One region of the Bacillus sp. T-10(2022) genome, then DNA from elsewhere that is predicted to be linked to it. Evidence: riboswitches for the same ligand, from Rfam matches in the RefSeq annotation. Region 1 holds a riboswitch; the other holds the start of a gene.
What was found. Region 1 has a riboswitch for cobalamin ahead of OSJ91_RS27265 (ABC transporter substrate-binding protein). Riboswitches for the same ligand answer to the same signal wherever they lie in the genome.

Region 1 (4,169 bases):
TAACCAACAGAAAAAAACCCCTGTTACTCCGCGGAAGGACCGCTTGTAACAGGGGTTTATAATTAGCGTCCCAGATAGGAATCGAACCTACGACCTACAGCTTAGGAGGCTGTCGCTCTATCCTGCTGAGCTACTGGGACATATAAAAAAGTCGACGACTTATTTATTATATTTCTTATAGGCAAACTTTTCAAGCTAATAGCACATACTTATGAAAAAAAATCCTTACTCTTGTCTTTCCCTTTTTTTCATTTAATGGAATACTTTATTAATCGCTAGTTTTCTGGTACTATTTCACTATAAAAAATTAGGAGAATGATAGTGGGAAAATATAGAGTTTTATGGATGGCGGCATTGCTGGGGATTTTGATTTTACCTGGATGCTCACAAGGGATTTTAGAAGGTATAGGCACAAAGACTGCTGCACCGATTGCGGAAGATGAAATTGAAGTCGCCGAAGCGGCGGAGAATGCGGAAGGGCAGGAATTGGAGGGCAAAATCGATACGGAAGACTGGATAACGGTCGAGTCCGACGTCCAGCTTCCAATCTTGATGTATCACAGCATTTCTGAAGGTAATCGCCTTCGGGTTCCAAGGGAGGAATTCCGGTCTCAGATGGCTTGGCTTCGGGAGAATGGCTACTATACATTATCCCCTGAAGAAGCATTCCTCGTATTAACCGAGAATCGGATGCCAAGTGAGAAGTGCGTCTGGCTTACTTTTGATGATGGCTATACAGATAACTTCACGGAGGCTTTTCCGATAATAAAAGAAAATGATATGAAAGCAACTGTCTTCATGATCGGGAAGTCCATTGATAAAGGTCATCACCTGACTGAAAATCAAATGATGGAGATGAGCAGGAATGGGATTTCGATCGAAAGCCATACTATCAACCATTTGGAGCTGAACCGCATGACGGCAGAGCAGCAAGAAGCTGAAATGGTCCAGTCGAAGGAGCTATTCGACCGTATTCTCGACCAGGACACGACAGTGCTTTCCTATCCGGTTGGCCGGTATAACGAAGAGACTCTCAGGCTGTCAGAGGAAGCTGGATACAAGATGGCAGTCACTACCGAACCTGGGGGAGCTTCAAGGGAACAAGGGATGTATGCCCTGCATCGAGTTCGGATTTCACCCGGGTTATCAGTCGAGGGGTTTGCGTCACTGATTGAAAATGCTTCAAATCATTGAAGGTGGCAGGGGCATTTCGAACCTGTTCAGAAAAATCATTTAATAATCGATTCTTACATGGTGTATAATGAAGGCAGTGAAAATTATATACATATGAACGATTTGGTGTCGTAATGACTTAAAAGGGAAGCTGGTGAAATGCCAGCGCGGTCCCGCCACTGTATATGGGAGCTGACGGCTGTGTACCACTGTATGAGATATGGGAAGGTGCCGTTGACGATGACCATGAGCCAGGAGACCTGCCAAAATTCGTACACCTGTAACCTACGCGGATGGGAAGGTGTGTGGCAGACCATAAGAAGTCCGTAATGATATTGTTGCCATACAAGCACCTTCCGTTTAACGGGAGGTGCTTTTTGTTTTGGGGGCATCTTCCAAGATTATTAGGTGGAAAGAAATTAAATAAAAAGATTGTGGGGAATGAAAATGAAGAAAATTTTTGGTCTGATACTGTTGATGTTGCTTGTTGCAGGCATGATGGTCGGCTGCAGTGACACTACTGATGAAGGAAAAGAAAAGCAGCAAACGAATCATGCTCAACACGAAGCTTTCCCGATTACGATTAAAGATGCAACTGGGGAAAAAGTAACGATAGAACAAAAACCGAAGAAAATCGTTTCGTTAATACCAAGTAATACGGAAGTGGTCTTTGCACTTGGTTTGGGTAAAAAGGTCATTGGTGTTTCCGATAATGATAATTACCCGGAAGAAACGAAGGAAATTGAAAAAGTTGGCGGAATGGAAATGAACACGGAGCTGATTGTCTCCATGAAGCCTGACCTTGTTCTTGCGCATGCATCAAGTGCCCATAATTCGAATGAGGGTTTACAACAGCTTAAGGATGCTGGAATAGATGTCCTCGTAGTCAATGATGCACAAAGCTTTGACCAAGTCTATGAGTCTATTGAAATGATTGGACAGGCAACGGGTGAACATGACAAGGCAAACGAAATCGTTGCGGATATGAAAACGAAGCTCAAGGATATCGAGGAAAAAGCCAAATCCGTAAAGGAAGAGGATAGGAAGACAGTTTTAGTGGAGGTTTCGCCTTCACCGGAAATATACACACCGGGAAAAAATACTTTCATGAATGAGATGCTTAATATTATTTCAGCGGATAATGCTGCTGCTGATTTGGACGGTTGGGCAAAAATTGATGAAGAGTCGATGATTGCTGCAAATCCTGATGTCATCATTACAACTTATGGTTATTATACGAAAGATTCAGTAAGTGAAGTGAAGGGCCGAAAAGGATGGCAAGACGTAAATGCTGTTAAGAATGGCAAAGTCTTTGATGTCCATTCTGACTTGGTGACCCGTTCCGGTCCACGCTTGATAGAGGGAGTAGAGGAACTTGCCAAATCAGTCTATCCGAACCAATTTAACAACTAAATGGACGTTTGCTTATTTGATTGCGTTGTTAATTTTGTTATTCGCAATGACGATAGGCATTTCCTTTGGTTCGGTGTCAGTACCGATTCCCGTACTTTTACAAATAATCGGCAAGGAGATCTTTCATTTGCCGATTTCTGCTGATCCGGATGTGATGCTGACGAATATCGTGATGAACATCCGCTTGCCGCGTGTGTTGCTTGCGGGTTTGGTCGGGGCATCGCTTGCGATTGCGGGTGCGGCATTTCAGGGGCTGCTCCGGAACCCGCTCGCTGATCCTTACACATTAGGTATTTCATCAGGAGCATCGGTCGGCGCCGTATTGACAATATTCTTGAATATATCACTGCCGTTCATCGGTTTATACACTCTTCCGGCACTGAGCATCTTATGCTCAGTGCTCACGATGCTCTGCGTATTGACTTTTGCAAAAAAAATGGATCGATCGATGAAAGTGGAAACGATCATTTTAACGGGAATCATTTTCAGCTCGTTTTTAAGTGCATTCATTTCATTGATGATTGCGCTGACGGGTGATGAATTAAGACAAATCATCGGCTGGTTGATGGGAAGCGTTTCAATGCGCGGATGGAATTATATTGCAATCATTTTGCCGTTTTTTATTCTTGGTTCGTTTATCTTGATCATGAATACAAGTGAATTGAATGCGATGACTTTTGGGGAAGACCGGGCAAAACACTTAGGTGTGAATGTTAAGCGGCGGAAAATGTGGATCTTGATAGCCGGTTCGACATTGACAGGGGCAGCGGTTGCCGTTTCAGGGGCGATTGGCTTTGTAGGATTGGTCATTCCTCATTTTGTCCGAAAGATATGGGGACCTGACCATAAACATTTGCTTCCGCTGTCATTGTTGATAGGAAGCGGATTTCTAATTTTGGCTGACTTTGTAGCACGGACGGTCATTGCCCCATCGGAACTGCCGATCGGGGTGATCACCTCACTTATCGGGGCACCTGCATTTGCGCTGATTTTATTAAAGAGACGGAGAGAAGGGTAAAAACGGATGCTTGAAGTTAAAGGGTTAACAGGTGGATATGACAACAAAGCTGTTTTGGACTCTGTCTCTTTTGATGTACATAAAGGAGAATTATTCGGGATTCTTGGTCCTAATGGCAGCGGAAAAACGACGCTCTTAGGAATGCTTAGCGGGGTGCTCGATTATAAGGGCGGAAGCGTACGGATAAGAGGTAGGGATTTGAAGGATTATTCGTCAAAACAACTTGCACAGGTCATTGCTGTGCTCCCTCAACATTCCTCATTAGCTTTCTCCTATACAGTAAAAGAGACGGTCTCACTTGGGCGATATGCCCATCAATCAGGTTGGTTCCATAGTTGGTCCGCAGAAGATGAAGCGATTGTCCAACGGGTTATGGAACAAACGGGCGTAGCCGATTTCCAGGATCTGCATTTTGAACGATTATCAGGAGGGGAGAGGCAGCGGGTCCTGCTGGCACAGGCACTTGCCCAAGAGCCTGAAATCCTTTTTTTGGATGAACCTACGAATCACTTGGATCTTTCCTATCAAAAAGACCTTCTTGATTTAATGAGGAAAATGGCAAAAG
Region 2 (4,169 bases), 660 kb from region 1:
TGTTTGCAGGGAGCTTGAAATCAGGTGCTTTTTCTCCAATTTTAACTGTCATATTGAACCCTCCATTTCTTTCATTATGGTAAGAGTACCCAATAATCGAAAGAAACACAACTTTCATTTATCCTTCCTATCTTTGTGCTCCAAATCAATCACCGTCCGGATCACGAACGCTGCCGGCAGTGTATAACCGATGAAAGCCTGAATCGTAGCTATCATCCTCCCCATGCCAATCGGGGCTATATCTCCATACCCTACAGAAAACATCGTCATCGCACTAAAATAAAAAGAAGTCTTCAACTGTTCATAGAAAGTGCCATCCAATCGATTGCCCATATCAAGAATCACCGAATGATTCTGAAGTTCGTATAATAAATAAATCAGTGCAAATCCAACTAATATCGTCGCATATAAATTGCCTAGCCACAGCATATCCTCCAGAGAAAACTTCTTTCCTCCCGACTCAACAAGAAATAACGTACGAATGCTCATCACCATGCAAAAAATAATTCCTGCAATCAAGATGTAGAAAGTCATCCCCCACGCCCCATTTCAAAACGCCACTTCCTCTATACATACTCCCTGTCCAAACAATATATTCTTTTTTAGGAACAGACCCTTATCACCTACACACCTAATAACCGCATACTTTTCCTGAATCTTTTTTTCATGTTGACCCTTTTGGTCGGATATGTTAAGATTGTCTAAATTTTTATAATAGTTTTTATTTTATAAATTTTTAGCCTGCAAACAGTTATCAAGGCAGGTTTTGTCAAATTTCATATGTGGAAATAGGTTCCTAATTTTAAATTAGGATTAAAAGGGAAGTCCGGTGTAATTCCGGCACGGTCCCGCCACTGTAATGGGAGTGTTAGCGCCATCCAATATGCCACTGATCAACAGATCGGGAAGGCCCGTCGCTAATGTTAATCCCTAAGTCAGGAGACCTGCCTATTTCGACAACACTGTTTTAACCTACGGGAGATAGGGAGGTGTTAGGGACCTTATAATTGTAAGGGGCATTTTGCATGCCTCTTTATTTTAAGCATTTCTAACCATCTCTTTTGACGGTTAGGAATGCTTTTTTTATTGCTCAATTAAATGAATATAGGAGGATGGGAATATTGAAAAGCAGTAGTTTGGGTTACCCTCGAATCGGGGAAAATCGTGAATGGAAACGTACATTGGAGTCTTACTGGTCCGGTAAAATCGATGAAGCAGAATTTACGGCACAGCTAAAAGCCATCCGTTTAGGCAACTTACAAAAACAGAAGAAGCGAGGCATTGATATCATCCCTGTCAACGACTTCACTTGCTATGATCAAATGCTCGATATGTCCGTCATGTTCGGTCTTGTTCCTGAACGTTATTCAGCCTATGAAAGCGGAAGCGTCCCCCTTTCCGTTTATTATTCAATGGCTCGCGGAAACAATGATGAAGTAGCTTCCGAAATGACGAAATGGTTCAATACGAACTATCACTATATTGTCCCTGAATTAAAGGTGCCACAGCTGACGTTAACAGAAAACAAACCACTTGCAGCATATCGGGAAGCCAAGGAAAACCTAGGGATTGAAACGAAGCCCGTATTGATCGGTCCTTATACTTTCATCTCCCTTTCCAAAGGCTTCAAAAAACAAGATATCCCTGGCATCATCCTGAGCCTGCTTCCCCTATACACGCAAATCCTGCGGGAGTTGGAGCAAGAAGGCGTGAAGTGGGTTCAAATGGACGAACCTTCACTTGTTTCATCGATTTCCAAAGAAGATATGCAAACTGTTACTTACCTCTATGAAAAACTGAATGAAGCAGCACCAAACCTGAACATCATGCTACAAACATACTTTGATGCCGTGGAACATTACCAAGAAGTCATCGAATTACAAGTCCAAGGAATCGGTCTTGATTTTGTACATGACAAAGGAAGGAATCTAAGCAACCTGGAAGCATTCGGCTTCCCGAAGGACAAAGTGCTTGCTGCAGGTGTGATTGACGGAAAAAACATTTGGCTTTCTGATTTATCGAAAAAAATCCAATTGATCGAGACTCTTAAGACAATTGTAGCCGAAGACCAAATCTGGCTTCAGCCCTCTTGTTCCCTGCTTCATGTCCCGGTGACAGTTCGTAATGAAACCGCCCTTTCAAAAGAAGCGAAAGAGGCACTCGCTTTCGCTGATGAGAAACTTGAGGAAATCACACTCTTGGTCAAAGGGAATAATCAAGGCTTTGAAGCAATTGCCGAAAAAGTCGATGCCAATAAATTCACGCTTCAAACTTTAGCAAGTTCAAATGCCCGGAATCACGGAACTGTACAAGCCAATGTCGAAAAGGTTAAAACCAGGACCGCCGCCCGTCAGCTTCCATTTAAGGAACGTTACCAAAAACAACAGGAATTTTTCAAATTGCCTTTTCTCCCTTCGACTACGATCGGCAGCTTTCCGCAAACATTTGAAGTTAAACAAGCACGCGGGAAATTCAAAAGAGGAGAATGGACCGCTTCGCAATATGAAATATTCGTTAACGAAGAAATTGGCAGATGGATTGAAATCCAAGAAGAAATCGGTTTGGATGTCCTTGTTCACGGGGAATTCGAACGGACGGATATGGTTGAATACTTCGGCCATAAGTTAGGCGGATTCGTCTTTTTAGAAAAGGGTTGGGTACAATCCTATGGATCCCGCTGTGTGAAACCACCAGTCATCTACGGCGACATCCATTTCATCGAACCGATGACAGTCAGGGAAAGTGTATATGCACAATCACTGACGAAGAAGACGGTAAAGGGAATGCTTACAGGTCCTGTTACGATTTTGAACTGGTCATTTGTCCGTGATGATATTTCCAGGGAGAATGTTTGCTATCAGCTGGCGCTCGCTTTGGAAAAAGAAGTCATTGCATTGGAATCCGCTGGAATCAAAATGATTCAGGTTGATGAACCTGCACTTAGAGAAGGTCTGCCATTGAAAAGAAGCGATCGCGACGAGTATTTGAACTGGGCTGTGAATTCGTTCTTGATATCCACATCAAGCGTGGAGGATACAACCCAAATTCATACGCATATGTGCTATTGCGACTTCAACAGTTTCATGGATGTCATCTCCTCCCTGGATGCCGATGTAATTTCCATCGAAACATCCCGTAGCCATGGGGAGCTTGCTTCCGCATTCGAGGAAAAAACGTATGAAAAAGGCATTGGTCTGGGTGTGTATGATATTCATAGCCCGCGTGTGCCGGCAGTGGAAGAAATGGTAGATATGATTGAACGTGGGATCAAGGTATTGGATAAAGACCAGTTTTGGATCAATCCCGACTGCGGACTGAAAACAAGGGGTATCCCGGAAACCGTCGCTTCCTTGAAAAACATGGTCGAAGCAGCAAAAATCGTCCGTGAAAACCTTTTAGCAAAAACAACAGGCAAATGATTGAAAAGAACGTTGCCCATCCAATACAGCAGTCCCGGACTTTTTTAACCGACCTTGTTTTTCCACCGGATACAAATCATCACAATACCATCTTTGGCGGTAAAGTAATGGCCTATGTTGATAAAATAGCCTGCATTTCAGCTATGCGCCATTGTCGAAAACCCGTTGTGACTGCTTCAAGCGACTCTTTTGATTTTTTGGCCCCCATCAAGACGGGGGATGCGATCAACCTTGAAGCTTATGTTACCTGTGCCCATCGCACATCAATGGAGGTATTCGTGAAAGTGGAGCGCGAGAACCTATTAACAGGCGAGAAACAGCTTACGGCCCGTGCTTTTTTAACGATGCTGGCCATTGATGAAGACGGTAAGCCGACAAACGTACCACAGGTCATTCCGGAAACCGAAGAGGAAAAGCAGCAATATGTTCAAGCACAAGCAAGATATATTGAAAGAAAGAATAAACGCAACTAAACAAAAACCCCTTCAACATGAATGCTGTTGAAGGGGTTTCTTTCAGTTCCCTGCCCCGCGGTACCTCTTCACTCCCTGATTCCATATGAATACGGATATCACGAAAAAGGCTACCCCAATTACAGGTGTGGCAAATGCATATGCATACCACTCTTCCTTTCTAAGGAAATAAGATGCCGGATAAACACCAACAAACGCGAATGGCAGCACCCATGTTAGGACAAAACGAATGACCTTATTATAAATATCAACAGGATAGCGCCCATAGTTCCCGATA

Region 2: it holds a riboswitch for cobalamin, as region 1 does, so the genes downstream of both, metE (5-methyltetrahydropteroyltriglutamate--homocysteine S-methyltransferase) here and OSJ91_RS27265 (ABC transporter substrate-binding protein) in region 1, are expected to answer to the same signal.

What each region holds. Positions count from the first base shown of each region.
Region 1 covers NZ_CP113518.1:5,503,010-5,507,178, reverse strand. The annotation lists tRNA gene OSJ91_RS27275 (tRNA-Arg) at 67-140, opposite strand; gene OSJ91_RS27270 (polysaccharide deacetylase family protein) at 316-1,194, shown strand; cobalamin riboswitch at 1,281-1,455, shown strand; gene OSJ91_RS27265 (ABC transporter substrate-binding protein) at 1,621-2,586, shown strand; gene OSJ91_RS27260 (FecCD family ABC transporter permease) at 2,549-3,604, shown strand; gene OSJ91_RS27255 (heme ABC transporter ATP-binding protein) at 3,611-4,169, shown strand, end outside.
Region 2 covers NZ_CP113518.1:4,838,296-4,842,464, forward strand. The annotation lists gene bcp (thioredoxin-dependent thiol peroxidase) at 1-52, opposite strand, end outside; gene OSJ91_RS23900 (potassium channel family protein) at 115-534, opposite strand; cobalamin riboswitch at 774-966, shown strand; gene metE (5-methyltetrahydropteroyltriglutamate--homocysteine S-methyltransferase) at 1,113-3,419, shown strand; gene OSJ91_RS23910 (acyl-CoA thioesterase) at 3,416-3,892, shown strand; gene OSJ91_RS23915 (ABC transporter permease) at 3,935-4,169, opposite strand, start outside.